DNA from 4 places in the Aminobacter sp. MET-1 genome. Region 3 is predicted to be linked to each of the others. Evidence: predicted binding sites of a transcription regulator. Region 3 holds the regulator's gene; each other region holds the start of a gene.

Region 1 (7,513 bases), on a different contig from region 3:
CTTCGAATATGGCGACAACGTCTTCAACCTGCTCGACACGCCCGGCCACGAGGACTTCGCCGACGACACCTATCGCACGCTGTCGGCTGTCGACAGCGCGGTCATGGTCATCGACGCCGCCAAGGGTATCGAGCCACGCACGCTGAAGCTGTTCGAGGTCTGCCGCCTGCGCGACATCCCGATCATTACCTTCGTCAACAAGATGGACCGCGAGGCCCGCAACACCTTCGAGATCCTCGACGAGATCGAAGAGAAGCTGGCGCTCGACACCGCTCCGATCACCTGGCCGATCGGCCAGGGCAAGACCTTCTCCGGCACCTACCACCTCGCCGAGAACGCCGTGCGCCACGGCGACGATGAGAAGGAGCGGACGCCGGTGCATGGCCCGGATTCCAACCGCGCCGCCGGCCTTCTGCCCGACAACGACCGCCCAGCCTTCATCGAGGAGCTGGAGCTGGCGCGCGAGGCCTGCCGGCCGTTCGACCTCCAGGCCTTCCGCGAAGGCCATCTGACGCCTGTCTATTTCGGCTCGGCGCTCAGGAATTTCGGCGTCCGCGACCTGATCGAGGCTCTGGGCGATTTCGGTCCGGCGCCGCGCGCCCAGGAAGCCGACACTCGCAAGGTCGAGGCGACGGAAGAGAAGATGACGTCGTTCGTCTTCAAGATCCAGGCCAACATGGATCCCAATCACCGCGACCGTATCGCCTTTGTCCGCGTCTGCTCGGGCGAGCTCAAGCGCGGCATGAAGGCCAAGCTGGTGCGCACCGGCAAGCAGATGAGTCTGTCGGCGCCGCAGTTCTTCTTCGCCCGCTCGCGCATCACCGCCGACGAAGCCTATGCCGGCGACGTCGTCGGCATCCCCAACCACGGCACGCTGCGCATCGGCGACACGCTGACCGAGGGCGAGGACATCCTGTTCCGAGGCGTGCCCAACTTCGCGCCCGAAATCCTGCGCCGCGTCCGTCTAGGCGACGCGATGAAGGCCAAGAAGCTCAAGGAAGCGCTGCAGCAGATGGCCGAGGAAGGCGTGGTGCAGCTGTTCCAGCCCGAAGATGGCTCGCCGGCCATCGTCGGCGTCGTCGGCGCGCTGCAGATCGATGTGCTCAAGGAGCGTCTCAACGTCGAGTACACACTGCCCGTCGACTTCGAGATGTCGCGCTTCTCCGTTTGCCGCTGGATCAGCGCCGACGACAAGGCCGACCTGCAGCGCTTCGTTGAAAGCCATCGCGGCGACATCGCCCGCGATCTCGACAACGATCCGGTCTATCTCGCCCAGCACGAGTTCTCGCTCAACTACGAGGCCGAGCGCTGGAAGATGATTCGTTTCGCCGCGATCAAGGACTATCAGGTCCGCACGTAGTCCATGCTCCCGCGCCTTCCGGGATAGAGCTGATTTCGGGTCGACGCGCGGGCCGGCGGCACCCTGTTGCCGTTCCGTCGCAAGGCTTTCGTCATTCCGTCATGCAAATCGCTTAACTCCCTAGCCGGCGCTGGCCGGCAGGGCGGGGGCTCTGCTATTTGGAGGAAATGACGTCGCATGATGGTTTCAGCATTGATCGAGCGTGAATTGACCCGGGTGGGCTCTCCTGTGCGCAACGGCGTGTTTGTCGCCGTGGTCGGGCCGAGCGGCGCCGGCAAGGACACGCTGATTGCCTATGTGCGCGACCGCCTGACCGATGACGACCATGTCGAGTTCGCCCGCCGCGTCATCACGCGCAACAGCGACGGCGCCACCGAAGATCATGACACGCTTGAAGACGCTGCCTTCGTCGAGGCTGAAGCCGCCGGCGCCTTTGCGCTGTCGTGGGAGGCGCACGGCCTGCGCTACGGCATCCCGGCTGCCGTCGACGAAGCCATTTCCAACGGCCATGTCGTCGTTGCCAACACCTCGCGCGGCATCATTCCGGCGCTGCGCGACCGTTACGCCAATGTCGCTGTGGTCGAGATATCGGCATCGCCCGACATTCTCGCGACGCGGCTCGCCGCACGCGGACGGGAATCGCGGGGCGAGGTGCTGGCGCGCCTTGCCCGCACCGTGGCGCACGACCTCAGCGGCCCGGGCCATGTGCAGATCGACAATTCCGGCTCACCCGAGATCGCCGGCGAGAAGTTCCTCGCCGTGCTGCGCAAGGCCGTCGCCTATTCGGATGTCTCCGGGCTCGTCTGACTTGATTGCGTAAGGTATTGCTTACGTTTATTGCAAGTCAGATGCGCAGCATGTGGTTGTCCCAGACATAGTCTGGACGCTCTGCCTGCTCGCCGTCGGGGGCGACGATGAGGCCGCCGCCGGTTGTAGCTAGAAAGCCGTCGCGGTCGGGCGCAAGCCCGCAGACCTCGACCAGATCGTTCTTGGCCATCACCTTGCCGGTCTTCGCCTCGATCATCGCCCATGCGTTGCCTTCCGGCGACGAGACGGCAACCAGCCCGGCGTCGCGGTTTGCCGCCACTGAGCCGATATAGTTGCGGAAGCCGCCGAGGATGTCGTCTGGCATCTCCAGCATGGAAAGTTCCTCGCCGCGCCTGGCACGGCCGACCAGAAGTGGCCTTTCGCTCGCCGGACCCTCGTGCTGGCAGCCGAACCAGACGGTGCCCTCGGCGTCGATGTCCATGTGCCGGATCGACAGCTGGTGCAGCTTCTCGGGCAATTCGTGCTTTTCGAGGAGGTCGCCGGATACGCGGTCGACCAGCACGAAGGACGGCTTCATGGTCGGGATGTTGAGTTTGGCGCGACCAAAATCCGGGTGGGTCTCGATGCCGCCATTGCAGATGGCAAGTGTCCTGCCGTCGCCGAGCAGGATCAGTTCGTGCGGGCCGACGCCATGGGTCGGGAATTCGCCGGTGCGGCGGAAGCCGTCGCGGGCGTCATAGACGCCGACCATGCCGGCCGCGTTGTCGAAATCGTTCTCGGTCACATAGAGCAGCGCCCCGTCGGGCGAGAACACGCCATGGCCGTAATAATGGCGGCCGGCGATGCTCGGAATGGTCAGCGGTTGGTCCCTGCCGGTGTGGTCGAAGACCAGCATGAAGGTGCCGGGCTGGCGGGCAAAGACCACCGACTTGCGCGAGATGGGATCGAAGGTCACGTCATGTCCGCGCTCGGGCAAAGCGACGCTGTGCAGGATCTTGCCCGCCTCGGACATCACCGCGACGCCATACTCGCCGGTGCGCGCTTGGTAAGCGGTGGCGAACATAGCGTCGGTTTCGAGCGCCAGCGCGCGTTTCGCAGGCGCGAGCGACATCAGGAAGGTCGTGCCTGCGGCCTTGAGGAAGTCGCGGCGGTCGAAGAGTGGCGTGCGCAGTTCTTGTTTGAGCATGATCTTGTCCGAAAACCGGCGTCCACTTTTCGGGATCATGCTCTCAGTCGCCGTCCAGCGACGAGAAGCCGGCGGTCAGCCCGAGCGCGCTCGACAGACGGGTGCCGAACAGCTCCGACAGGCTCGATGTGACGACGCCGAAATAGGTGAGCTTGGCGCGCTTGTCGGCATCCGCCAGCGCTGCGTCGATAGGGCCGGTGATGCCCGCTACCGCGTTCTGGCCATTGGCGAACTCGAAATCGATCGACTGGGCGATCCACTGGGAATCGTCAGGCAGAAGCGAACCGAAATGCGAGGCGTCGAACAGCGCCTTCATGCCTGCGAGGTTGCCGCCGAGCGAGGCGGTCGTACCTTCCGAGCGCCAGTAGAGCGCCTGTTTCGGCTTGTCGGCGGAAGCCTCCTTGCCAAGGAAACCACCAACGCGCACATCGCGGACAAGCTCCAGTCCGTTGACATAGACCTCGAGCAGCGCGGTCGCCGCTTCCGAGGCAGTGCGGTAGAGCGGGTTCTGCGGCCCGGGATGCTGCCACTGGCTGGCAAAACCTTTGTCGTCACGCCAGGCTGCATCGACGTCGGTGGCGATCGTGCCGATGTTGCCGGCGATAGCCTTGCCATAGGCGCAGCGATAGGCGGCCGATGTGCCGGCAAGCTCGTCGGCACCGGTGCCGAACAGCACGAATTCGAGCGCGCCGAGGCCTTGCATCGCCACGCTCTTGTCGCCGAGCTTGGCGGCGTCGGTTGCTGTTTCGTCCTTGTCGGACAGGGCGGCCTGCACCTGTTTCAGACCGGTGCCCTTGCGGTCCGGCCAGAACAGCATGCGCTCGAGACGGTTGTGTTCGGTGATCGGGCCGAAGCGGATGATCTCGATTTCCGACCAGGTCACCGTCGTCTTGGAGAAGGCCGCACGCGCCGCCGCAAGATTGTCTGCCGACGGTGCGGCGCAAAGCGCCTCGACGCTCTTTCCGAGTGCTGCCGTGACCTCCACGAGCCGGCCATAGGCGGGGCGGATGAAGCCGTCGATGGCGTCGGCGATCACTTTGTCCGATGCCTGGTTGGCGTGGGCGGCAGCGGGCAGTGCGACCAAGAGGGCAAGCGATGCTGCAAGGACGGATCTGGCCATCAGAGCGACTCCAGGAATTTGATCAAAGCGTTGCGGTCATCGGCGGGAAGCGCTGCGAAGCGGTCGCGTGCCGCCTGTCCCTCGCCGCCGTGCCACAGAATGGCTTCGGTGAGGTTGCGGGCGCGGCCGTCATGCAGGAAGAAGGTGTGGCCGTTGACCGTCTGGGTCAGGCCTATGCCCCAGAGCGGCGGCGTGCGCCATTCGCGCCCCGTGGCATCGCCGACCTGCTGGCCGTCGGCCAGCTCCTCGCCCATGTCGTGCAGCAGGAAGTCGGAATAGGGCCAGATCAGCTGGAAGGCCTGCGCCTTGTTGGGCGCGTCGCGGCGGGTGACGAATTTCGGCATATGGCACGAGGCGCAGCCAGCCTCGTAGAACATCTGCTTGCCACGCAGCACTAGCGGATTGTCGATGTCGCGGCGGGCGGGCACGGCGAGGTTCTGCGAATAGAAGGTGACGAGATCCATGATCGGATCGGGCGCCTCTACCGGTCCAAGCCGCTCTTGTACGCCGTTGGGCATGGCGAGGCAGTCGGCCTGGGCTTCGGTGCAGTCGCCCCAATGGTGCGGCACTTCAGGCGTCGAGATGCCGATGTCACCGGCAAAGGCATCTGCCGACTGCTGGCGGATCGTCGGCGTCTGCGCCTTCCAGCCGAAGCGCCCAAGCGTCAGTTCGCCTGTCTTCTTGTCGCGCACGATCGAGGCCCTGCCGGAGATGCCGTCGCCGTTCTTGTCGTCCGGATCGGCATTGGCGAGGATGTCGGCGGGATGGATCTGCTCGACCAGGCCAAGGCCGATCATCGCCGGCGTAACCCGCGGCGACAGTGTCGTTCTCGGATCCATCGGACCGTAGCCAAGATCGGAGACCGAATAGCTCGGCCAGCGCAGCGTCAGATGGGTGCCGTCGGGGAGTTCGACCGGGACGGTCTGGTAGGAAATCACCATCCGGCCTTCGCCCTTCAGACCGGGCACGGCGAGGTCCTGGAACTGGCTGCCATAGACCGGGTCGGGGAAATTCAGGACGCGCCGGTCGGCGACGGCTGCCTTTTCCTCGTCGGTTTCCGCCACGCGTGCGAGGCGCAGGAACATCGAGGTGGCGTCGGCATTGCCTTCCGGCGGATGGCCGCGGCCGTCCTTGAGGTGGCAGCTCTGGCAGGCGCGCGCATTGAACAGCGGCCCGAGGCCGTCAGAGGCCTGTGTCGACGATGGCGACGACACCCAAAGTTTGGTGAAGAAGCCGTTGCCAAGTTTGAAGTCGCCTTCTTCCTCGAAAGTGATGTTGGCGGAGGATTGTGAGAAGGCGTCTCGGTTGGCGCTTTTCTTGGAGGTGCCGGCACCGCCCTGCATCAGCTCGAACTGCTCGGGCTTCGAAAAATCGGTGGTCGGCCTGACGATCTTGTCGACGCGTGCCTTGTCGACAGGCTTGAGATCTTGGCGTTCGGTGGCGAGCCCATCCGGAACCGGCTCGCCGGCGACCGAGGGAACGGCAGCGCCGAGAAGCAGCAGGCCGGCAACGAAATTGCGAAGTGCCGGAGCACTTCGCTTGTCGTGTGTCGTGGGGGTGCAGGTGGGCGCACCCGGTAGCATGCGGCGCGTCAGAGGGAAGGTGCGCCGCATTCCGGCATCCTATTCGGCCTTGTCTGCGGTCTCGGCGTTGAGCTGACCGTACTTCTCTTCGCCGATCTCCCCGAGTAGCTGCAACTGCGTCTCGAGGAAGTCGATATGGCCTTCCTCGTCGGCGAGCAGCTCCTCGAAGAGCTTCATGGATACGTAGTCGCCGTGCTGCTGGCAGACATCGCGTGACTTCTTGTAGGAGGTGCGGGCGTCATATTCGCCGGCAAGATCGCTTTCGAGCACTTCCTTGACGTTCTGGCCGATGCGCAGCGGCGCTACCGACTGCAGGTTGGGATGGCCTTCGAGGAAGATGATGCGGGCCACCAGCCGGTCGGCGTGGCGCATCTCTTCGATCGATTCTTCGCGTTCCTTCTTGGCGAGCTTGCCGTAACCCCAATCTTCGAGCAGGCGGTAGTGAACCCAATACTGGTTGACCGCGCCGAGTTCGAGGAAGAGGGCTTCGTTAAGCCGCTCGATGACCTGCTTTTCGCCTTTCATTGAATCTGCTCCCAAATTGGACCCGCAACTCTTTCACACGGTCCATGTGTGAAACGATGTCGCCTTCACCCGCCTCCGTACGGGTATGGTAGGCTTCGGTTACCCGAATGATCGTTTCGACCACATTTGGAAAGCAGCCGCAACAGCGCCCGCGCTTTTGCAGCGTGTGATAGACCTTGGCAGGCACGATCAGCGACCAGGGGTCGCCGTCCAGAAGCTCGATGATCGTGTCTTCGATCTCCTTCTGGGTGATCAGGTTGCAGTGGCAGATCAGCATTGCAGGCTCTGGGTGGCTGGCAGCGCACCTCTGCGCGCTGCTTGGCTGAAATTATCTAGGTGCGTGGCACCCTCACTGGAAGACCTTGTCGGGGGAATCGAGGCTGTCCGAACCTTCGAACGCGATCTTGTCGAGCTTCAGGGCCGCTACGGCACGCTCGATCGACTTGGTCTGGTCGACAAGTGCGTCGATTGCCGCCTGGACGGTGGCGTTGCCTTCGACATTGCCTTCGCCGATCTGCTGGTCGTAGGCCTCGCCGGCATCGGCGCGCGCCTTGATGGCTTCCATCTTGGCGACGGTCGTGTCGAGCTTGCCGCTGAGCTCGGTGTCGAGGGCGGCGTCAGTTGCCTTGACCAGATCCGACACCGACGGGCCTTCGACGGTCGAGCCGTCGATGCGCTTGTAGCTGCCGTGATAGGCGTTGCGGATGCCGATCGCGTCGTAGAGATGCGAGATGTGGGTGTTGTCGGAGAAGCAGTCGTGTTCTTCTTCGGGATCGTGGATCAGCAGGCCGAGCTTCATGCGCTGGCCTGCGAGTTCGCCGTAGGACAGCGAACCCATGCCGGTGAGGATGGCCGAGATGCCGGCGTTGGTTTCGCCGTCGGTGAGCGCCTTGCGGGCAGCGCCGTCGGCCTTCCAGTTGCCGACCATCTCCTCGAGGTCCGAGACCAGGAGGTCGGACGCCACCTGGAGA
Region 2 (7,513 bases), on a different contig from region 3:
CTTGTCGAACTCGGGGTTGCACCAGCGCGAACGGTTCGAGCCGCCCTTCACGCCGTCGCAGGCAAACGAGAAGGACAGCATGTTGTCGGGATCGCCATTGTCGCTCGAGCCGCCGAGCAGATAGGCGTCGTGCTCGCCCTTGCCGGTGCGGGTCAGATACTCGCCCCACTCGAAGGTGACGACCTCGGACTTCACGCCGACGGCGGCCCAGTCGGCCTGGATCATCTCGGCCATGCGGCGGGCGTTGGGGTTGTAGGGCCGCGAGACCGGCATGGCCCAGAGCTTGATGTTGGTGCCGGCGTCGAGGCCTGCTTCCTGAAGCAGCTTCCTGGCGCCTTCCGGATCGTAGTCGATGGCCGCATCAGTGACCGCACCCAGCTGCATCGGCGGCACCATGCTGCCGGCGAGGCTGCCTGCGCCCTGGTAGACCGCCTCGACGATTGCCTGCCGGTTGATCGCCTTGGCAAGTGCGGTGCGCACGCGCACGTCGCCCAGCGGCTTGTGCTCGGTGTTGAAGCCGACGGAGCCGATGTTCTGGCCCGGCTGGCTGAGAATGTCGATGTCGGGATTGTCCTTGAGTTCGGCAAGGGCTGCCGCCGGCGGCGGGGCCGCGACCTGGCACTCGTTGGCCTTGACGCGGGTGACGCGGACGACCGGCTCCGGCGTGATGGCGAAGATCAGCGTGTCGATCTTGGGGGCGCCGTTCCAGTAGTCCTTGTTGGCGACATAACGGATCTGGGCGTCCTGCTGGTAGGCCTGCAGGATGAACGGACCGGTGCCGACCGGGTGCTGCTCGATGACATCGGGCGTGCCGGCGGCGACCATCTTTTCGGTCTGTTCGAGCGACAGGATGGAGAGGTAGTCGAGCGCTATGCCTGCGAGGAAGGTGACGTTCGCCTCGTTCAGTGTGAAGCGCACCGTGTAGTCGTCGACCTTCTCGATGTTTGCGATCATCGAGCCCATGCCGAGACCGTTGAAGTACTCGTAGGTGCCGTTTGCCAGCTTGTGGTACGGATTGTTGGCGTCGCGCTGGCGGTTAAAGGTGTAGAGCACGTCGTCGGCGTTGAAGTCGCGGGTCGGGGTGAAAGTCTCGTTGAAGTGGAACTTCACGCCCTTGCGCAGATGGAAGGTGTAGACCTTGCCGTCTTCCGACACGTCCCATTTCTCTGCCAGCGCGGGCCCGACTTCAGTGGTGCCCGGCTTGAACTCGACGAGGCGATTGAAGATCGTCTTGGCTGCGGCGTCCATGGTCGAGTCCGCCACCGTCAGCATCGGGTTGAAAGTTTCGGGGCTCGCCTCCGAGCAGTAGACCAGCGTCTTGGCATAGGCCTGGCCGGCGAAAAGGATGGTCGAGGCGACAAGCGCCGTACGCAAAATACCCAAGGATTTCATCGCGGAGTTTCCTGATGGTGTTTCAAGTTGACGTAACCGCGCGGTGGTTCTCCTCCCCCGCGCCAACCGATTGCGGAATGGATCGTGTCAAACCTCGTGGCGTTTCCGCTACGCATGAGGTGCCTGCAGGAACCGCTCCGGCGACAAGGCGCCGTAGCTGATGCCGAGATCGGCCAGGTCGGCGGGGATGGGCTCGCCGTGCATCAGCGACGACGACAGCCGTGCCAGCGTCAGCGATACCTGGAAGCCGTAGCCGCCCTGGCCTCCGAGCCAGAAGAAGCCGGGCAGGCGCGGATCGAAGCCGGCCACCGGGCTGCGGTCGGGCGAGAAGGTGCGCAAGCCGGCCCAGGGCGTCTGCGGGCGGCCGACGGCCAGTCCTGTGGCTTCCTCGATGTTGTAGGCGGCGGTGGCGATGTCGATGTCCTCTGGATAGGCATCGCAAGGCTCGGTGTCGGTCTCGTCGGCAAGCGAGCCGATCAGCCGTCCGGCGTCCGGCTTGAAATAGAAGCGTTCGTGCAGGTCGACCACCAGCGGCCATTTGCGGGCGTCGATGCCTTCGGGCGGGTCGAACAGGAAGGCGGTGCGGCGCTTGGGCTTGAAGCCGAGGCCTGACAGTCCCGAACGTTCGGCAATGACGTCGACCCAGGCGCCCGCGGCGTTGACGACGATGTCGGCCTCATGGATGCCTGACGCGGTGACGACGCGGAAGCCATCAGGCGTGCGCTTGATTTCGAGCACGTCCGCGCCGGTGACGATCCTGCCGCCGGCTGCCTTGAGGGCCGTGGCCTGGGCCTGCACCATCTTGCCGGTGTCGATGTCCTTGGCGTCGGGCTCGAACACGCCGCCGCAGGTGAGCTCGGGGGCAATGGCGGGAACGAGCGCGCTGACCTCGGCGGGGCTCAGCCGGCGCACGCTCGGCACCAGGGCGCGTTGCTCCTCGGCCATCCGGTCGATGGTCTCGCCATCGTCGGGGCCGCCGAAATGCACGGCGCCGCGGTCGTGCTCGACAAAGCCGCCGTCGATGATCGCCTGGCGGCTTGCGACCGACAGCGCCCGCACCAGCGCATTGCCGTAGGTCTCGGAAAACAGCGCCGCGGAGCGTCCGCTGGCGTGGTAGCCGAGCTGGGTTTCGCGTTCGATCACCGTGACTTCGGCCCATCGCTGCACGCAGGCAGCGAGGGAGAGGCCGGCGATGCCGCCGCCGATGACGATGACTTTTTTGGCTTGGGAGTCTGACTGCATAGCCATTCGTAAAATCAATTTCCGATACGGTCAATATTTAGCGTATAGGAAAATTCTTGGTGATTGTTGCGATGGCTGTGGAGTTGGAATAGCTAAGGCAGATGATGGAGACGTCCATGTCGGAACAGCCCAATCTCGGCGACTGCCTTCGAAGCCTCAGAAAACAGCATGGTTGGACGCTGCAGGATGTCAGTCACCTGACCGGCGTTGCGGTTTCGACCCTGTCCAAGGTCGAGAACGACCAGATGTCGCTGAGCTATGACAAGCTGCTGCAGATATGCAGCGGGCTGGGCATCCATGTGACCGAGTTGCTGAGTGGAGCAGTCCGGCAACCAATGGCGCGCACGCGCCGCTCGGTCACATCAAAGGCCAACACGCTGCGCCAGCTGACCCGCAACTACGACTATTATTACCTCGCCACCGATCTGGTGAAAAAGCGCATGGTGCCGATCCTGGCCAATGCCAGGGCACGTACACTCGAAGAATTCGGGCCACTGACCCGCCACGCCGGCGAAGAGTTCCTGATCGTGCTCAAGGGCGAGATCGAGCTCCACACCGACCAGTATGCGCCGCTCCGGCTCAAGGAAGGCGAGAGTGTCTACATCGACTCGACCATGGGCCATGCCTATCTGTCGGTGGGCGAGGGCGATGCCGAGATGCTGTGCATCTGCTCGGGCGAGGAGCCCGACATGGAAAAGACGCTGATCGGCCTCAACGACGTCGAAGCGCTGGGCTCGTAGGCGAAAACGCAGCGCATCCGGGCGGATGCACTGCGTCTTGTTCGTTGAACGGCAGCTGAAAATCAGGCGACGCGGCGGCCTTCGCGCCAGACGGTGCGGACCACAGGCACATGCTCGTCGACGCGGACGCGCACCAGGTCGGCGCGGCGGCCGGCCTCGATCACGCCGCGGTCGGTGAGGCCCACCGCATCGGCCGGATTCTTGGACACCATGGCGACCGCCTGCGGCAGCGAGATGCCCTCGACGACTTCGCCGAGGAAGAAGGCCGACTGGATCAGGCTGAAGGGGATGTAATCCGACGACAGGATGTCGAGCAGGCCCTGCTCGGCGAGCGTGCGGGCCGAGACGTTGCCCGAATGCGAGGCGCCGCGCATGACGTTGGGCGCGCCCATCAGCACGCCGAGGCCGGCGCCCTTCGAAGCATTGGCTGCCTCGAGCGTGGTCGGGAACTCGGCGACGCGGATACCCTGCGCGATCGCCTCGTCGACATGGGCGGAGGTGGCGTCGTCATGGCTCGCCAGAACGATGCCGCGCGCATGGCAGGCTGCCGAGATGGCATTGCGGTTGGGTGACGAATTGCGGGCCGAATCACCCATGCGCTTGTCGCAGAACGCCTGGAATTCGACGTCGTTGAGCTTCAGCTTGCGCTGGTAGTAGTAGGCGTAGGTCTCGAGATCGACGAACTGGCGCTGGCCCGGTGCATGGTCCATCAGCGAGGCGAGCCTGACGCGGTCGTCGCCGTCGAAATGGGCGAAGCCGGCGAGGCAGTCGGCAGCGGAGACTTCGCAGCGCAGGTGGATGAAGTGGTCGGCGCGGACGCGATCGGCGCGCACGCTGTCTTCGATGGCGTCGGCCAGCTTGCGCATGTCGGCCGCTCCCATCTCCGCATCCTCGTCCATGCCGACGCGCAGCGCGTCGAAGACAGTGGTGATGCCGGCGGTCGCCACCTGGGCGTCATGGGCGAGCACCGAGGCGATCGGATTCCAGCGCACGCGCGGGCGCGGCGCGTAATGGCCTTCGAGGTGATCGGTGTGCAGCTCGACAAGGCCCGGGATGACGAAATCGCCGCCCATGTCCTCGCCGATGGCGCTTGGGCCGGTCGAGATTTCGGCGATCTTGCCGTCGCGGACGACGATGGAGCCGTCGATCACCTCGTCGGCGAGCACGATGCGGGCGTTTTTCAGTACAAGGTCGGTCATCTCAGGCGGTCTTTCTCTCGGCTTGCTTGCCCAGGGCGTGGTAGCTCAGCACCTCGAAGGGGGCGCCGGCGGTCGGCTCGACGAAGATGGCGAGCCCGGCGACGGGCACCGGCTTGTCGAGCACGTTGCCCAGGCATTGTTCGATGGCGGCACGGACGCGTGGAGCCTCTTCGGCGGCGACGCGGCCGGTCATGGTCATGTGAAAACGGAAGGCGTCGAAGACGTATGGATAGCCCCACTGGCTGAGATAACGGCATTCCTGGGGCGTCAACGCATCGGGGTTGCGGCGGGCAAGCTCGGCGTCGGACAGCGGCGCGCGGTGCGGTTCGAAGGCTTTTACCACTTCCGCTGCGAAATCGTTCAGTTCGGGCAACTGCTCTTCCGGGACGAGGGCGAAGAAGCCGTCGATCTGGGTGAGCTTCAGGCGCGGAATGTCGAAGGGTTCGGTGCCGGCGGAAAAGGCGTCGACCGCATCGACCAGCGCCTTTTCGCTGACGCCGTCGGCAAGCCGGAACGGCGCCTTCAGCGTGGCGTGGAAGCCGTAGCGGCGCGCGGCGGCGGTGTGGAACGCAACCTCGGCGGCCGACAATTCGCCATGCGCCTTTGCGGGAATCGCCGCGCCTCCAAACGCATCGCGTCCGAGCCAGCCAGCTGCGATACGGCACAGCGGATCGTCATGCTCGGGCGTGAAATAGATGGCGTAGCGCATGGCGCGATTTCCTCCTGCCCATTTCGCTCGAAATGGGCTGAACCTTATTGTTGGAGCATGATCTGATGCGAAAACCGTCCCCATTTTTCGGGATCATGCTCTCGACGACAGCCCGATAGATGATTTGCGTGACAGTTTGACGAAGTAGTGGCCGACTTTCGCAGTTTTGCAAAGGCCGGCCACAGATGTTCAGTGGCTGGCCTTGGTGCCGATCAGCCGCTGGCGCAATGCGGTGGAAATATTGTCGAAGATGAACACGACCACCAGAATCAGCAGCACCATGTAGGCGACGTTCTCCCAGTCGGAGTTGGTGCGCATGGCCTCCCACAGCTTGAGGCCGATGCCGCCGGCGCCGACGGCGCCAATGATGGTGGCCGAGCGCGTGTTCGATTCCCAGAAATAGAGCGACTGGCTGACCAGCACCGGCAGCACCTGGGGCACCACGCCATAGCGCTGGACCGAGGCGGGCGAGGCGCCGACCGAGCGCATGCCTTCGCGCTGCTTGTCGTCGATGTTTTCCAGCGCCTCGGAGTAGAGCTTGCCGAAGGTACCGGTATCGGTGACGAAGATGGCCGAGATGCCGGCGATGGGGCCGGGGCCGAAGGCGCGGGTGAAAAACAGCGCCCAGATCAGCATGTCGACCGAGCGCAGGAAGTCGAAGAAGCGCTTGGTCACCTGATTGACGAGGCTGTTGCGGGTGATGTTGCGGGCCGCCATGAAGGCGAGGGGGAAGGCGAGCAGGCTTGCAAACAGCGTGCCGACGAAGGCCATGACGATGGTCTGGGCAAGCTTCAGCCAGACATCGCCATGCTGCCATTCCGAGTTGTTGACTATGTTGTCCCAGGCGAGCGCGGCGTTCGACATCTTGGGATCGATGCGGTCATTCGACATGACCAGCGACCAGACTTCACCCGTCGACTTGCCCCAGAAGGGCGAGTTGGCGTCGAAGAAGAAGTTTTCCCAGCCGAGGAAGCGGTGGCGGATCTTGACGTCGTCGGCGTCGATCTGGACGCTGCCGGTAAAGCCGAAATCGGCGACGATCTTTGCGCCCGGCGTCTTCTGGACGGCCCATGAGGGCAGGGTGCCGGTGACGGTGATGCTCTGAAGCGGCACCACGGCCACGTCGAGCGTTTCGCCGCCATGGCTGACCACGATACGCTCAGGCGCGATGTCGATTGCCGTGCCGGAGCCGATATGGGCAACGACGCGGTCGGCAGGCGCCTTGTTGCCTGTCACGGTGGCGCTGGCAGGTTGGGTGATGTCGAGCCAGTCGGGGTGGCGGTCGGCGCGGTAGGACGAGAAGCGCGGATAGCTGACGTCGAGGCGATCAGGACGGAAGGTGACCTGCGGCCGCACCTCGTAGCTGACCCAGTCGGCCAGATAAGTGCCGGCGATGCCCCAGTTGCCGCCGGCAAGCACCGCGCCGACGGCGAAAAACCACCAGGCGAAGACGAGATAGGCGACGATGCCCGCGCCCACGGCCCAGCCGATCAAGCTCTTGCGCCAGGAACCCGAGAAGACGCCGGGATGACGGTCGGCGATTGCCTGCATTTCGGTCATGGAAAGGGTGGTCATGATTATTCTCCGCGACCGAAGGCGAAGGCCTGTTCGCCGACCAGCTTCTTGCGCAGCCAGGCCGAGAACTGGTCGACCGCAACGATGGTGCAGAACAGGAGGATGATGATGGCGATGGTCTTGGCTTCGTGGTTGCGGCTGATCGACAGGCGCAGCGCCTCGCCGATGCCGCCGCCGCCGACAGCGCCGATGATGGTCGAGGCGCGGACGTTGATCTCGAGGCGCAGCAGGCCATAGCTGAGGAAGTTGGGCATCACCTGCGGCACGATGCCGAACCAGACGCGCTCGGGCCAGTTGCCGCCGACGGCGCGCAAACCTTCATCAGCCTTCATGTCGGCGTTCTCGACCACTTCGAAGAACAGCTTTCCCAACGCGCCGATGGTGTGCAGGGACACTGCGATGATCGCCGGGATCGCGCCCATCGAAAGCACCGCCAGGAAGAAGCCGGCAATGACGATCTCGGGAAATGCGCGGAGGATTTCGAGGAAGCGGCGGACGAAGAAACGCAGCCAGCGCTGGGTGACGAGGTTGGACGCGGCCAGGAAGCAGAGCAGGAAGCCGAAAGCGAAGCCGATCAGCGTCGAGACCAGCGCGATGTTGATCGTCTCCAGCATCTTGTAGACGTATTCGGGCAGGTAGAACGAGCCGAACAGGTA
Region 3 (7,513 bases):
GCTGCAAGAAGCTCGGCGGCGTTGAAGCCGGCAAAGCTTCGGGCCTCGACGACAAGGCCGCCGAAGCAGCCTGCAAGGCCGTGCGCAAGGACGGCAAGGCCATCGACATCGACGGCGACTACACCGAGACGCTGGCTCGCATCGACTCGAACAAGACTGGCGTCGGCGTGTTCGGCCTGGCCTTCTACGAAAACAACGCCGACAAGCTGAAGGTCGCCACCGTCGGCGGCGTGACGCCTTCGGTCGAGACCATCGCCAAGGGCGAGTATCCGGTGTCGCGTCCGCTGTTCTTCTACGTCAAGAAGGCGCATCTCGGCGTCGTTCCCGGCCTGAAGGAATATGTCGAGTTCTTCCTCGACGACCAGATGGTCGGCCCGGAAGGCCCGCTCGCCGACTACGGCCTGGTTGCTGCTCCGGACGCAGAGCGCGCTGCCCAGCGCGAAGCCTTCGGCGCCGGCAAGACCATGTAATGAACTGATTGCCATGGGGCGGCGGAAAATCCGTCGCCCCATGGAATATTCCGCCGACTGTCCCGTTCGGCACAAAGATCCGAATTCACCGAGGCCGGCCCATGTCATTCCTGCTCGTCTTCGCCATAGTGCTTGCAATCGGCCTCGCAGCCTTCGTGCTCGGCCGCCAGAGGGCGCTTTCGCAGGATGATGGATCCGTCAAGCCACATTCGCGGGCCCACTACCATGGCTGGTGGGCGTTCCTCGTCGGTGTCGTGCCGGCCGTCATTTTCCTGGTCTGCTGGGACGTGGGCGCCAACGCCTATCTCAACAGGTACATCCACGCCTTGCTGCCCGCCGATGTCGCCGATGGCACGGTGGCACATGAGGACCTCGCTGCCGGCCTGGTCAAGAGCCTGGCCAACGGCATGCGCCGGCTGGACGCGCAGACGCTTGGCGCGCTGCCTTCGAGCTTCGCCGAACTCCAGCCCAAGCTCGCAGAGAAGGGCGTGGCGCTGGCGCCTGACACCCAGGACTACATGATCCCGATCGCAGCGGATGCCAATCGCATCTCCGACCGGATGAACTGGATCGCCGCCATCATCTCGATCGGGCTCGCCGCGGTCGGCTCGGTCTACGGTCTCAGCCGCATCAGCCCGCGTGCCCGTGCCCGCAACAATGTCGAGAAGATCATGCTGTGGGCCCTGCTCGGCGCCTCCACGCTCGCGATCCTCACGACCATCGGCATCGTCTTGTCGATGCTGTTCCAGACCATCGCCTTCTTCGAGAAGGTGCCGCTTACCAACTTCTTCTTCGGCACCGTCTGGGATCCGCGCTTTGCTGCAGCGGGCTCCGGTGGTGCAGAGGGCCAGTTCGGCCTGATCCCGCTTCTCGCCGGCACGCTCTATATCGCTCTTGTCGCGCTGCTCGTCGCCGTGCCGATCGGTCTGATGTCGGCGGTCTACATGTCCGAATACGCCGCCCCTAAGGTACGCGCGGTGGTCAAGCCGGCGCTTGAGCTGCTCGCCGGCATCCCGACCATCGTCTACGGTATCTTCGCGCTCGTCACGCTCGGACCCTTCCTGCGTGACATCTCGGCTGCCCTTGCCGGCGGCACCCCCTTCATCCAGGCGCAGTCGATCCTGACCGCCGGCCTGGTGATGGGCGTGATGCTCATCCCTGTCGTCTCGTCGCTCTCCGACGACATCATCACCGCCGTGCCCCGCGCCATGCGCGACGGCTCGCTCGGCCTCGGCGCCACGCGCTCGGAAACGATCAAGCGCGTCATCCTCCCAGCCGCGCTGCCGGGCATCGTCGGCGCCATCCTGCTCACCGCCTCGCGCGCCATCGGCGAAACGATGATCGTGGTGCTGGCGGCGGGCGTGGCGGCGAACCTGACGCTCAATCCCTTCGAGGCGATGACCACCATCACGGTCAAGATCGTCAACCAGCTGACCGGCGACCTTGAGTTCAATACGCCGCAGACGCTGGTGGCCTTCGCGCTCGGCATCACACTCTTCGCGCTGACCTTGGTGATGAACATCGTCGCGCTCTACATCGTCCGGAAGTACCGGGAGCAGTACGAATGACCGACATTTCGCTCGACACGCTGACCACGTCCGCCGCGCCCGCGCGCCGCGACATCGGCCTCAAGAAGCGCTATGCCGCCGAACGCCGCTTCCGCCTCTACGGCGTGCTGGCGATCGCTGTCGGCCTGGTGTTCCTGGCAATCATGCTGACCTCGATCGTCTCCAAGGGCTATACTGCCTTCTGGCAGGCGACGGTGACGCTACAGGTCGAATTCGACCCCAAGATCATCGATCCCGAGAACAAGCGGGCGACCGATCCGAACGTGCTGATCACGGCGAACTATCCCAAGCTCGCCGAGACCGCGCTGATCGCCAAGCTTGGCATCGACCCGAGCGACAAGGCCGCCGTGCGCAAGCTCAAGGGCTTCCTGTCAGAAGGATCGCGCGTCCAGCTGCGCTCGATCGTGATGGCCGACCCCTCGATCATCGGCACGACGCAGAGCGTGGACATCCTGGCAGCCGCCAATCTCGACTCCGCCTACAAGGGCCAGATCGACCTGACCGTGCCGGAAAGCCGCCGCAAGGTGTCGGACCAGCAGGTCGAGTGGATGAACAAGCTCAAGGCCGAAGGCGCCATGAGCGAGCACTTCAACACCGGCCTGTTCACGTTCGGCGCATCGAGCCGGCCCGAAACCTCAGGCGTGGGCGTCGCCATCATCGGCTCGTTCTACATGATGGTGATCGTGCTGCTCCTGGCGCTGCCGATCGGCGTCGCCGCCTCGATCTACCTCGAAGAGTTTGCCAAGAAGAGCCGCTTCACCGACCTGATCGAGGTCAACATCAACAACCTCGCGGCCGTGCCGTCGATCGTCTTCGGTCTGCTCGGCCTGGCTGTCTTCGTCAATTTCCTCGGCCTGCCACGCTCGGCTTCCTTCGTCGGCGGCCTGGTGCTGACGCTGATGACACTGCCGACGATCATCATTGCGACGCGTGCGGCACTTGCCGCAGTGCCGCCGTCGATCCGCGCGGCGGCGCTCGGCCTCGGCGCGTCGAAGATGCAGATGGTGTTCCAGCACATCCTGCCGCTTGCCGCTCCCGGCATCCTGACCGGCACGATCATCGGACTGGCGCGTGCGCTCGGCGAGACGGCGCCGCTGCTGCTGATCGGCATGGTCGCCTTCGTTGCCGATTATCCGAAGACCCCCTTCGATCCGGCGACGGCGCTGCCGGTTCAGATCTACATGTGGGCGAACGAGGCCGAACGCGCCTTTGTCGAACGCATGTCGGGCGCCATCATCATCCTTTTGATCTTCCTCATGGCCATGAACATCGTCGCCATCGTCCTGCGCCGCCGTTTCGAGCGTCGCTGGTAGACGTGGACAAGGAGCACCCTGCTATGAACATCATGAGCGAGAAAACCCTCGAAGACGCGGTGACAGCCGAGATGAACAAACCGAACGAAATCATCAAGATGCGCGGCGACAAGGTGACCGTGCACTACGGCGAGAAGCAGGCGCTCTTCGGCGTGGACCTCGACGTCCGCCAGAACCAGGTGACGGCGCTGATCGGCCCGTCGGGCTGCGGCAAGTCGACCTTCCTGCGCTGCCTCAACCGCATGAACGACACGATCGACGCAGCCCGCGTCGGCGGCAAGATCACGCTCGACAGCGAGGACATCTACGATCCCAAGATCGACGTGGTCGAACTGCGTGCCCGCGTCGGCATGGTGTTCCAGAAGCCGAACCCGTTCCCGAAGTCGATCTACGAGAATGTCGCCTACGGCCCGCGCATCCATGGCCTCGCCAGGTCGAAGGCCGATCTCGACAAGATCGTCGAGCAGAGTTTGCACAAGGCGGCGCTTTGGAACGAGGTGAAGGATCGCCTGCACGAGCCGGGCACCGGTCTGTCGGGTGGCCAGCAGCAGCGCCTGTGCATTGCCCGCGCCATTGCGGTTTCGCCCGAGGTCATCCTGATGGACGAGCCATGTTCGGCACTCGATCCGATCGCCACCGCCAAGGTGGAGGAACTGATCGACGAATTGCGCGAGAACTACACCATCGTCATCGTCACCCACTCGATGCAGCAGGCGGCGCGCGTGTCGCAGCGGACGGCGATGTTCCACCTCGGCTACCTCGTTGAGGAGGGGCCGACGGACAAGATGTTCACCAATCCAGACGACAAGCGGACGCAGGACTACATCACCGGCCGCTTCGGCTGAGTGATCGTCGCGTACAGTAAGCAGACGAGGAAACGATCATGGGCGATCATACAGTCCGGTCCTTCGACGAAGAACTCAAGCATGTCGACCAGCTCATCCGCGACATGGGCGATCTCGCCGGTTCGATGGTCGCGGGCGCCATCCGGGCATTGCTGTCGTCCGACCAGGCGATGGCCCAGAACGTGATCGCCGACGACGCGATCATGGACGCCAAGCAGCGTGAGCTCGACAACGCAGCCATCACGCTGATCGCCAAGCGCCAGCCGATGGCGCAGGATCTGCGCGCCGTGGTCGGCGCCATCCGCATGGCTGGCGATCTCGAGCGCATCGGCGATCTTGCCAAGAACATAGCCAAGCGCGTCGGCGCCGTCGGCCAGATGCCGACGCCGCGCAACCTGGCGCACTCGATCGATGCCATGTCGCAGCTGGTGCTGGGACAGGTGCGTGGCGTGGTCGACCTCTATGTGGCGCGTCAGCCGGAAGGCCTGAAAGGCCTGCGCATCGACGACCAGAAGATCGACATCCAGTACAATGCCGTGTTCCGCGAACTCCTGACCTACATGATGGAAGATCCGCGCAACATCACGGCCTGCACCCATCTGCTGTTCTGCGCCAAGAACCTCGAACGCATCGGCGACCATGTGACCAATATCGCCGAGAACGCCTATTTCGTGGTGACCGGCGAGCAGCTTCCGCTCAATCGGCCCAAGGTCGACGAAACCACGACGGTTTCGAACTGAGAACTTCCGCACCGCATGCGTTTGGCGCGGGGGCGCTGCATAGGTTAAACCAGCGCATGGTCCTGATCGGGCCGTGCGCAAGGACAAGGTACAGGCGATGATCGCTCCAAAGGTCATGGTCGTTGAAGACGAAGAGCCGCTGGGCGTGCTGCTTCGCTACAATCTCGAATCCGAAGGCTATCAGGTCGAGGTCGTCACCCGTGGCGACGAGGCCGAAATCCGTCTGCAGGAAAACGTTCCCGACCTGCTGGTGCTCGACTGGATGGTGCCCGCATTGTCCGGCATCGAGCTGTGCCGCAGGCTGAGGATGCGCCCGGAGACCGAGCGGCTGCCGATCATCATGCTGACGGCACGCGGCGAGGAAAGCGACCGGGTGCGCGGGTTGTCGACCGGTGCCGACGACTATCTGGTGAAGCCGTTCTCGACGCCTGAGTTCATGGCGCGGGTGAAGGCTCTGCTGCGCAGGGCCAAGCCCGAGGTGCTGTCGTCCATCCTCAAGGTCGGCGACATCCTGCTCGACCGCGAGTCGCACCGGGTCTACCGCAAGAAGAGCGAGATCAAGCTCGGGCCGACAGAGTTCCGCCTGCTCGAGTTCATGATGCGGCATCCGGGCCGCGTGTTCTCGCGCAGCCAGTTGCTCGACAATGTCTGGGGCGAGACGATCTATATCGACGAACGCACCGTGGACGTGCATGTCGGGCGCCTGCGCAAGGCGGTCAACAACGGCCGCATGCCCGACGTGATCCGCACCATCCGCGGTGCCGGCTACGCCATCCGCGAGGATTAGGCGCCCGGCCGGCGAGACAGTTAAATTTGGCTCGCCGGCTTATCGAACATGATCAGACGTTCGCGCAGCGGGCGGTCAGCGCCATCCGCCATATGGCAACCGCCCGTGATACGGCGTATTGCGGCAATGGCCGTATGGGCCGCGCCAATAGCCCGGAGGGCACCCGTAAGCGTGACGTGCACGGTGTACGACACGCCCATAGCGGCATCCGCCATATGGCCCTCGCCAGCCTCCCGCCCCGCAGCCCTGGGCAATGGGAATGACCATTGCCGAATCTCCCGCGACAAGCGGCATGGGGTTCGGGGTGGCTGATGCTGAAAACGATGAGGCACACAAAAGGCCTACGCCGGCCAGGATGTTACGCAGCAGACTGGTCATCGCAACGTCTCCGAAACGGACGACACGTCGGTTCCAGGGTTGGTTCCGCCTCTTTGCCAGGCTGGGCCTTTCAAGGGCGGTCGCGGACTGTCGTCTAGCACGGCAGTATGGTCGCGGCGATCGTCTTAATTGCGACGGCCGAAATCAAATGTCCTTGAGCGGAATGTCTGCCTCGGCCCGCCGCGGCACCGAGCCCGCCGCAAAGACTTCCTCGTCGACATAGAGCAGGGCGCGCATGGTGCAGCCTTCGCGGATCAGGGGGACCTCGTTCGGCTCGGTGTCGAAAGAGATCGCCTTGGAGTGCGTGCCGCCGGCCGTCTTGGCGATGGCCGAGCGCACATACGGCTCCATGATGTCGAAGGCGGTGGCGCCGACACCGACGAAGGCGAGGGGGGCGGGGTCGAACAGCGCGAACATCGAGCCGAGGCCGAAACCGATTGCCTCGCCCGCCTTGCGGAAGGCCTCGCGCTCGGGGCCGTCATGGTCGCGCGCGGCGTCGGCGAGCGCCTTGATGTCCTCGTCGGAGAGGTCGGCCAGCGGCTCGGCGTTTTCGTCGCCGAGCCGGGCGTTGCGCCAGATCGCATAATTGCCGGCATAGGCCTCGATGCAGCCGCGGCGGCCGCAGCGGCACAACGCTCCGTCGGGGCGGTGGACCATATGGCCGAACTCGGCGCCCGACGATTGCGTGCCGGTGAACAACTCGCCCTTGATGACCAGGCCCATGCCAATGCCGTGGGAAAGCAGGATGGCGATAAAGTCGTCGCGATAGCGCGCCGGGTCGCGCCAGTGCAGGGCCTCGGCGATCATGTTGCAGTCGTTTTCGACGGTCACCGTCACACCGAATTCGCGCTCGAGCCTGTCGGCGAACTGGATGTCGTCATGTGGGGTAATCGGCGACCACAGGAGCTTGCGGGCGCCGGCATCCGTGGTGCCCTGGATGGCCAGCGCGATGCGCAGTACTGACGCTTGCGGGCGCCCGCTGCGCGCGATGACCTGACGCACGATGGCGACGCATTCGTCGACCAGCGCCTTGGCGGGCAGTCGCTGGGTGACCAGCCGTCGGGTCTCCTCGACGATCTGGTTGCCGGCATAGTCGATGACCGAAGCCGACAGGTGGTTGAGCGACAGGACGACGGCAACAACCGAGGCGGCGTCGGCTTCGAGCGCCAGGCCCACCTGGGGCCGGCCGCGCTTCATCGGCGACTGTTCGCCACCCTTGGCCTCGGCAAGGATGCCTTCGGCTATGAGGTCGGAGGATATGGTCGAGATGGTCGAGTGGCTGAGCCCGGTGACGGCCGCGATCTCGGTGCGCGAGGGCTGGCTTGCTCGCCGGACTGCCGATATAACCATGGCGCGGTTGCGCCGTCTCAGATCGTCGTGACGTATGCCGACCGACATGTGTGCGTCTTCCT
Region 4 (7,513 bases), on a different contig from region 3:
CGCTGCTGAAACTGATCGGGGGTTTTGATCGCCCCACCACCGGCCGTGTCTTGTTTGATGGGCAGGACGTCACCGACCTGCCGGCCAACCGCCGCCCTTCAAACACCGTCTTCCAGGACCTCGCTTTGTTCCCCCACATGACCGTGGGCGACAACGTCGCCTATGGGTTGAAGGTGAAGGGTGTGGCCGCCGCTGAACGCAAGAAGCGCGTAGACAGCACGCTTGCGCTGGTCGATCTGGCAGGATTTGCCCAGCGCAACGTCAATCTGCTCTCTGGCGGGCAACGGCAGCGGGTCGCTCTGGCACGCGCGCTCGTCATGGAGCCGGGCATCCTGCTTCTCGACGAACCCTTGACCGGGCTCGACGAAAGACTGCGCCAGCAGATGCGCGATGAATTCGGCAGGCTGCACCAGCGAACCGGTTCGACCTTCGTGCTGGTCACCCACAATCAGGACGAAGCGCTGAGCCTCAGCGACCGCATGGCGATCATGCACAAGGGCAGGCTCGAACAGGTGGGACGGCCGGCCGACTTCTTTGCCACTCCCGCCAATGATTTCGTCGCACGCTTCGTTGGCATGGAACGCGTCCTCAAGCCCGAAAGGCTCGAACGCAGCGGCGGCGACACTGTCGCCGTCATAGCCGGTGAGCGGCTGGTTCTGCCAGGCGCTCGCGACGTCGGGGAAATGGGACTCCTGGCGGTTCGTCCCGACCGCATTTCGCTCGCGAACGTGCATGCAGCGCCCGGTAGCTCACTTGCTGCGACCGTGGCTGGACGCCAGTTTCGCGGCCGGTTCTTCGACTTCTATCTGGAGCTTGGCGATGGCCAGAAGCTCGACGCCGAGATCCCGGTCGAGTTCGCCGAGGCCTGGCCCGAACCAGGCAATCCGGTACGACTCGAATTCGCCGGAGGCGCCTTGGTGCCCGTGCCCGCATCCTGAACTGCGGCGAACCGTGACACCTGATCATCCTGAGAAAATTTTCATAAAAAGAAGGGGTAACGCGATGACAAATAACATAAATTCTCTGAGCGACGCGATGTCGAGCAACATCAGCCGTCGTCAATTGCTCAAGACGCTCGGGGCCGGAGGCGCGGCATTGGCTGCCGGATCCGTGTTTCGGCCGATGTCGGCGCTGGCCGCGGGCGATCTGGCATTCTGGGCGACCGGCACGCTCGACGTCGGCGACGCCTGGTCGCGGGCAGCCGACGACGCGGGCCTGAACGTTGCCTTCACCGACAATGGCAACGACCCCGGCCCAGCCGTTGCGCGACTGGTCGCCGGCAACGCAAACGACCTCTTCGATATCGGTGGCCTGCAGGGCGGCGCCGAGAAGGAACTCGCAGTCCAGGGCGCGATCGTTCCTTGGGACCTGTCGAAGATCCCCAACTACGAAAACGTCTGGCAGTGGGCGAAAGACATCCCCTACCTGCATCATGACGGAAAGCAGTACGGCCTGCCGGCCGTCATCAACGCCGACTCGATCATCTATCGCCCCGACAAGCTCGGCAAGGTCGACAGCTACGGCGTCATCTTCGATCCGAAGCTGAAGGGCCAGGTGGCAATGGAAGACGCCTGGATCAACAGCGCCGTCTTTGCAGCCATGTACCTGAAAGAGACGGAGAACCAGAAGATCGGCAATCCGGGCAACTTGACCGCGGACGAGCTTGGCCTGGTGATGGAGTTCCTCATCAAGCACAAGAAGGATGGCCAGTTCCGCACCTTCTGGAGCGGCTGGGAGCAAGGCGTGCAGCTTGTCGGCGATGGCGAGGTGCTGGCCATGACGGGGTGGGAGCCCATCGTCTACGAAGGTCGCAAGCGCGGTCTGCAGGTCGAGTACGCAGCGCCCGTCGAAGGCTACGAAGGCTGGGGCAACAACTTGGTTCTGCTCAAGGGTGCGGTCGACCGCGGCCTTGGCGACGACGCCCACAAGTTCGCCAATTGGCTGCTCGACGGCTTCTATGGCTGCACGCTTGGCGAACAGCGGGGCTACGTCGTGCCGAGCGATCGCAATGTTGCTTACGCCGAGGCAAATGCGAGCCAGTTCGACCCGACAAAGGTCAAGGCACTGGCCGAGCACGTCAAGGCCAAGTTCAGCGGCAAGGTCGCCTGGCAGAACACGCGCCCGGACAATTTCCAGCTCTACGAAGAATGGTGGCAGAAGCTGCGTAACGCCTGATTGCGACCAACAGCGGCGGAGCGGTTCGCGCTCCCCCGCCTTTTTTCTGGAACCCAGATGAAATCGCCCGGCCTGCTACTCGCACTCCCCACCGCACTCGTCGTGCTGCTGCTGGGTTTCGTGCCTCTGATCGTCATCCTCGTCTGGAGTTTCTGGACCTGGGACCCCGCAACCTACTGGATCAGGCCGGAGTTCAGTCTGGCTGGTTATGAAGCGATACTCGAGGCCGGGCGCTGGAGCGTCATCGTCGGATCGCTGGGCAAGGCGTTCCTGACCGCCGCGATATGCGTCATCATCGGCTATCCCGCCGCGATGGCAGTGCATTTTCTGGCAAGCAGGCGCATGGCACTGCTGCTCATGGCGCTGTTCACCATCCCATTCTTCACCTCATACATGATCCGCGCCTTTTCCTGGCGGCTGGTGCTCGGCCGCAACGGCCTGATCAATGGCTGGCTGTTGGATCTCGGGATTGTCGACCAGCCGCTCGACTGGCTCCTGTTCTCCAATTTTGCCGTCAATGTCGGCCTCGTCGCCTCATACCTGCCATTCGTCATCTTTCCGCTGATCCTGTCGATGCAACGCGTCGAGCCATCGCTGCTCGCCGCCAGCCAGGATCTCGGCGCCGGCTTCTGGCGAACCTTCCGCTCTGTCCTGCTGCCACTCACCCAAGCCGGCATATTTGCCGGATTCCTCTTCGTCTTCGTCATGGCGGCAGGGTCGGCCACGGAAGTGCAGATGCTCGGCGGCGCTGCCGCATCGATGATCTCGGTGATGATCAACGACGTCATGCGGGTTGTGAACTTCCCGCTGGCCTTCGCGATCTCGACCCTGGTGCTGATCATCCTGTTCGGACTGATTTTCATCGGCAACCGACTGTTCAAGCTGACCAGCCTGTTCGAGGGGTTCACATGGTAGCCGGTTTCGAAAGCCGCCCGCTGAAGGCGGCCATCTGGCTGATGACAGCGATAGGGCTGGCGATCATCTATCTGCCGCCGCTCTATCTGGTGGCGGTGTCGTTCAATCCGGCGCTGCAGCCCGCCCTGCCGCCGCTGTCCGACATCAGCCTGACCTGGTATTTCGCGCTCGCCAAGGAACGCACCCTCATCAGTGCATTGCAGGAATCCCTCCTGGTCGCGACCATCACCGCGCTGGTGGCAACCGGTCTCGCGCTGTTGTCGGCCCTTGCCTACATGGACCTCGGCAAATGGCGCTCGCGCTGGTTCATGTTCGTGCTGTTGCCGATGTTCGTTCCAGGGATCATCCAGGGCCTGTCGCTTTCAGTCATATTCGGACGCATCGGACTGAAGCCGTTCTGGGGCACGGTTGCGGCGAGCCACCTGTTATGGGCGCTGCCATTCGCCTTCACCGTCATCCTCACAAGTATGGCAGCCGTCAGGCGTTCTTACCTGCTTGCCGCGTCCGACCTCGGCGCCTCCTGGTGGCGCCAGTTGGTCGACGTGACATTGCCACTGATCAAGCCGGGCCTGGTGGCCGCCTTCATCTTTTCATTCCTCCTGTCGCTGAACGAATTCGGCCGGGCCTTCTATCTGGTCGGGCGGCAGAACACGCTGCCATTGGCGATGTTCGGCAAGATGAACTCAGGCGCCTCGCCGACGATCTATGCCCTGTCGGGCTCGATCTTCCTGGCCTCGATATTGGCTGTGTCGTTCGTGCTGCTGGCAGCGCGAGCCAGGGATCGCAAACTGCGGTAGGGCACGGGTCGCCCGCCGCTTATCGACGCCGCCAGCACACCCGCACCGCCGGCTAGAAGCGCCATGTGCTGGACCTCGGCGGCAATGATCCGCTGATCATCCCCATCCACCTGTCCGACGACGACCTCGCCAAGGCACCCGATCTCGCGATGGCCCGATCATGCGCGCCCCGGACAATGACGACGAGCTGATCTCGCCGTCCAACTCCACCGCCTTCGGCCTCTCCTCAGCTGTCTGCACCAACGATTTCCGCCGCATGCAGACATGCATCGCCGACCTGCAGGTCGGCACGGTGAATATCTGAGAAGTCCCGGGATATCGCATCGAGATGTCGCCATTTGGCGGGATCAAGGACTCGGGCAATGGCTACAAGGAAGGTGTCATCGAAGCGATGAAAAGCTTCACCAACGTCAAGACCTTCTCTTTGCTGCGGGCCTGAGCCTTGTCTTGAGCCGGCAAATCAGATGAGTGTGGATGAGGGAGCGCATGCGCTCCCTCATTTGCTTGGAGGGGAAATGCTGTTGCCTATTGCCCGGTCGCATTCGACCGGAACGCTGCCCATCCCGCCGCTTCCCCTGACGTCGCCGAAAGCCTGAACCATGTCCGGCTTCGCCCTTACCATCGTGCTGGTGGCAGCCTTCCTGCATGCGAGCTGGAATGCGGTCGTCAAGGCGGCAACTGACCGCGCCGTCGTCCTGGCGGCGGTGTCCGCCACCCATGCCACGCTTGGGCTTGTGCTGGTATTCTTCGCCACGCCGCCATCGCATGCGAGTTGGATCTACATCTTCCTGTCGACCGTCATTCACTACGGCTATTACGTCTTCCTGTTCCAATCCTACCGGCTGGGCGATCTTAGCCAGGTCTATCCCATCGCGCGTGGACTGGCTCCGGCGCTGGTGGCCTTCGGCGCCTATGTGATGATCGGCGAAACACTGCCGCCGCTCGGCTGGGCCGGGCTCGGTGCGATCACTTTCGGCATCGCCTTCCTTGCCTTCCAGCGCGGTGCGGCGCATGCCGATCCAAGGGCAGTCGGTGCCGCCGCGCTCAACGGCGTGCTGATCGCTTCCTATTCGGTTATCGACGGCATCGGCGTGCGCCTCTCCGACAGCCCGTTCGGCTATATGGGTTGGTTGTTCCTGCTCGAATTCCCGGTGACGCTGTTCGTGCTGTTCCGCCGGCGCGGGAAGACCCACACCATCGATCTGCGCACGGTCGGGCTCGGCCTCATCGGCGGCCTGGGTGCCGTCTCGGCCTATGGTCTCGTCATCTACGCCAAGACCATCGCGCCTCTGGGCGCGGTCTCCGCCGTGCGTGAATCGAGCGTCATCATCGCCGCCCTCATCGGCCTGTTCATTTTCGGCGAAAGACCCTGGCGAGCCCGAATCGTCTCGGCTGTCATCGTCGCCTGCGGGGTCATCGCGCTCGCCTTCTCCGGCTGAGTTCCAGATCTGCTATCTCATCTTTGTCGTGGATTTTGCGCTGCTGCACAAACAAGCGGCAGCCTTGTCACATGCCTGTCGCAACCCTGTGCATCGCATAAGCTCAGCCTACCAGATCATAAAAAGAATAGATTTTACTTATTGACCCCTCGTTCCCACTATCGACCATGGACGAGGCACAAACGGGTACAAGCGCAACACGCGACCCGGCAAGACCTCTCCCAATCAGAACGTGCCTAAGCGATTCAAATGGGAGCTCATTTCAATGAACCAGAAGAAATCCTTCGCGCTTGCCGCCCTCGCTACGATGCTAATGTCATCGGCGGCCTGGGCGGAGACGGAGCTTACGGTCTACACGGCGATCGAGGCTGAAGACCTCAAGCGTTATGCCGAGACGTTCAACCAGGACCACCCCGACATCAAGCTGAACTTCATCCGCGACTCCACCGGCGTCATCACCGCCAAGCTGCTCGCCGAGAAGGACAATCCGCAGGCCGACGTGGTCTGGGGTCTTGCCGCGACCTCGCTTCTGGTTCTCAAGTCCGAGGGCATGCTGGAGGCCTATGCGCCCAAGGGCGCCGACCAGCTGAAGCCCAATTTCGTCGACAGCGACAGCCCGCCGAGCTGGGTCGGCATGGATGCCTGGGCCGCCTCGATCTGCTTCAACACCGTCGAAGGCCAGAAGCTCGGCCTGACCGCGCCGAAAAGCTGGAAGGACCTCGCCAAGCCTGAATACAAGGGCCATGTGGTGATGCCGAACCCGGCGTCGTCGGGCACCGGATATCTCGACGTGTCGAGCTGGCTGCAGCTGTTCGGCGAGAAGGATGGCTGGGCCTATATGGACGGCCTGCACCAGAACGTCGCCGCCTACACCCATTCCGGCTCCAAGCCCTGCAAGATGGCGGCCGCCGGCGAGACGGTGATCGGCATCTCCTTCGAGTTCCGCGCCGCCAAGTCGAAGGCCGAAGGCGCGCCCATCGACATCATCATCCCCGAGGAAGGCATCGGCTGGGACATGGAAGCGTCCGCGATCGTCGCCGGCACGTCCAAGGAAGAAGCCGCAAAGACGCTGCTCGACTGGTCGGTCTCCAAGAAGGCCAACGAGATGTACAATGTCGGCTATGCGGTTGTCGCCATGCCCGGTGTCGCCAAGCCGGTGCCGCACCTGCCCGCCGACATCGAAGCCAGGATGATCAAGAACGACTTCGAATGGGCGGCCAACCACCGCAACGCCATCCTTGAGGAATGGACCAAGCGCTACGACTCGAAGTCCGAGCCGAAGAGCTGATCTTTCGCCACCTCGACAGACGGGCGCCGCCTTGTGCCGCGCCCGTATCCTTGCCCCCAAGCCGGATGGTTACGATGAGACACGAAACCCTCGCCGGGCAGCCGCGAATTCCGACTGAAGTGAGCGCCATGACCGCCGCCAGCCTGAAGCAGCCAGCCTATCTCAAGATCGCAAACGTCTGGAAAGCCTTCGGCGAATTCCATGCGCTGAAGGACATTTCGCTCGACATCAGCGAGGGCGAGTTCATCTGCTTCCTTGGCCCGTCGGGCTGCGGCAAGACAACTCTTTTGCGTGCCATCGCCGGCCTGGACCTGCAGACGCGCGGCTCGATCCATCAGGGCGGACGCGACGTCTCCACCCTGCCGCCGTCGCAGCGCGACTATGGCATCGTCTTCCAGTCCTATGCGCTGTTCCCCAACCTGACGATCGCCAAGAATATCGCCTTCGGTCTCGAAAACACCAAGCGCCCGCGTGCCGAGATCGAACAGCGGGTGGCCGAACTGCTCAAGCTTGTCGGCCTTCCCCACCAGGGCAATAAATACCCGGCCCAGCTTTCCGGCGGTCAGCAGCAGCGCATCGCGCTTGCCCGCGCCATTGCCATTTCGCCCGGCCTGCTTTTGCTCGACGAGCCGCTGTCGGCGCTCGACGCCAAGGTGCGCACGCATCTGCGCCATGAGATCAAGGAGCTGCAGCGCAAGCTCGGCGTCACCACCGTCATGGTTACTCACGACCAGGAAGAGGCGCTGTCGATGGCCGACCGCATCGTGGTGATGAACCACGGCGTCATCGAGCAGATCGGCACTCCGACCGAAATCTATCGCCATCCGGCGACGCTGTTCGTCGCCGACTTCATCGGCGAGGCCAACAAATTCGAGGCCAAGGCAGCCAGGGGCGCCGTC

What was found. Region 3 encodes PhoB, which activates phosphate uptake and scavenging genes when phosphate is short. Its sites were predicted from a motif close to TGTCATNNANCTGTCAT; they were not measured.
Region 1: phnN (phosphonate metabolism protein/1,5-bisphosphokinase (PRPP-forming) PhnN) is a predicted target of PhoB. The motif match lies at 1,447-1,463, and genes of this name have one in related genera.
Region 2: NDO48_RS12930 (DUF1045 domain-containing protein) is a predicted target of PhoB. The motif match lies at 5,411-5,427, and genes of this name have one in related genera.
Region 4: NDO48_RS23525 (putative 2-aminoethylphosphonate ABC transporter substrate-binding protein) is a predicted target of PhoB. The motif match lies at 5,392-5,408, and genes of this name have one in related genera.

What each region holds. Positions count from the first base shown of each region.
Region 1 covers NZ_JAMSHL010000017.1:34,221-41,733, reverse strand. Annotated here, with positions in the region: gene NDO48_RS21350 (peptide chain release factor 3) at 1-1,360, shown strand, start outside; gene phnN (phosphonate metabolism protein/1,5-bisphosphokinase (PRPP-forming) PhnN) at 1,538-2,167, shown strand; gene NDO48_RS21340 (DUF1513 domain-containing protein) at 2,205-3,299, opposite strand; gene NDO48_RS21335 (imelysin family protein) at 3,358-4,434, opposite strand; gene NDO48_RS21330 (di-heme oxidoredictase family protein) at 4,434-6,047, opposite strand; gene bfr (bacterioferritin) at 6,057-6,542, opposite strand; gene NDO48_RS21320 ((2Fe-2S)-binding protein) at 6,508-6,819, opposite strand; gene NDO48_RS21315 (imelysin family protein) at 6,892-7,513, opposite strand, start outside.
Region 2 covers NZ_JAMSHL010000007.1:220,416-227,928, forward strand. Annotated here, with positions in the region: gene NDO48_RS12910 (ABC transporter substrate-binding protein) at 1-1,392, opposite strand, end outside; gene NDO48_RS12915 (NAD(P)/FAD-dependent oxidoreductase) at 1,501-2,634, opposite strand; gene NDO48_RS12920 (helix-turn-helix domain-containing protein) at 2,751-3,374, shown strand; gene NDO48_RS12925 (alpha-D-ribose 1-methylphosphonate 5-triphosphate diphosphatase) at 3,437-4,573, opposite strand; gene NDO48_RS12930 (DUF1045 domain-containing protein) at 4,575-5,282, opposite strand; gene phnE (phosphonate ABC transporter, permease protein PhnE) at 5,472-6,857, opposite strand; gene phnE (phosphonate ABC transporter, permease protein PhnE) at 6,860-7,513, opposite strand, start outside.
Region 3 covers NZ_JAMSHL010000001.1:271,151-278,663, forward strand. Annotated here, with positions in the region: gene NDO48_RS01375 (PstS family phosphate ABC transporter substrate-binding protein) at 1-470, shown strand, start outside; gene pstC (phosphate ABC transporter permease subunit PstC) at 572-2,038, shown strand; gene pstA (phosphate ABC transporter permease PstA) at 2,035-3,351, shown strand; gene pstB (phosphate ABC transporter ATP-binding protein PstB) at 3,375-4,196, shown strand; gene phoU (phosphate signaling complex protein PhoU) at 4,235-4,936, shown strand; gene phoB (phosphate regulon transcriptional regulator PhoB) at 5,034-5,723, shown strand; gene NDO48_RS30530 (GCG_CRPN prefix-to-repeats domain-containing protein) at 5,799-6,101, opposite strand; gene NDO48_RS01405 (ROK family protein) at 6,246-7,499, opposite strand.
Region 4 covers NZ_JAMSHL010000021.1:28,112-35,624, reverse strand. Annotated here, with positions in the region: gene NDO48_RS23555 (ABC transporter ATP-binding protein) at 1-938, shown strand, start outside; gene NDO48_RS23550 (ABC transporter substrate-binding protein) at 1,003-2,175, shown strand; gene NDO48_RS23545 (ABC transporter permease) at 2,233-3,090, shown strand; gene NDO48_RS23540 (ABC transporter permease) at 3,084-3,887, shown strand; partial or broken gene NDO48_RS23535 (aldehyde dehydrogenase family protein) at 4,042-4,326, shown strand; gene NDO48_RS23530 (DMT family transporter) at 4,487-5,326, shown strand; gene NDO48_RS23525 (putative 2-aminoethylphosphonate ABC transporter substrate-binding protein) at 5,592-6,614, shown strand; gene NDO48_RS23520 (putative 2-aminoethylphosphonate ABC transporter ATP-binding protein) at 6,689-7,513, shown strand, end outside.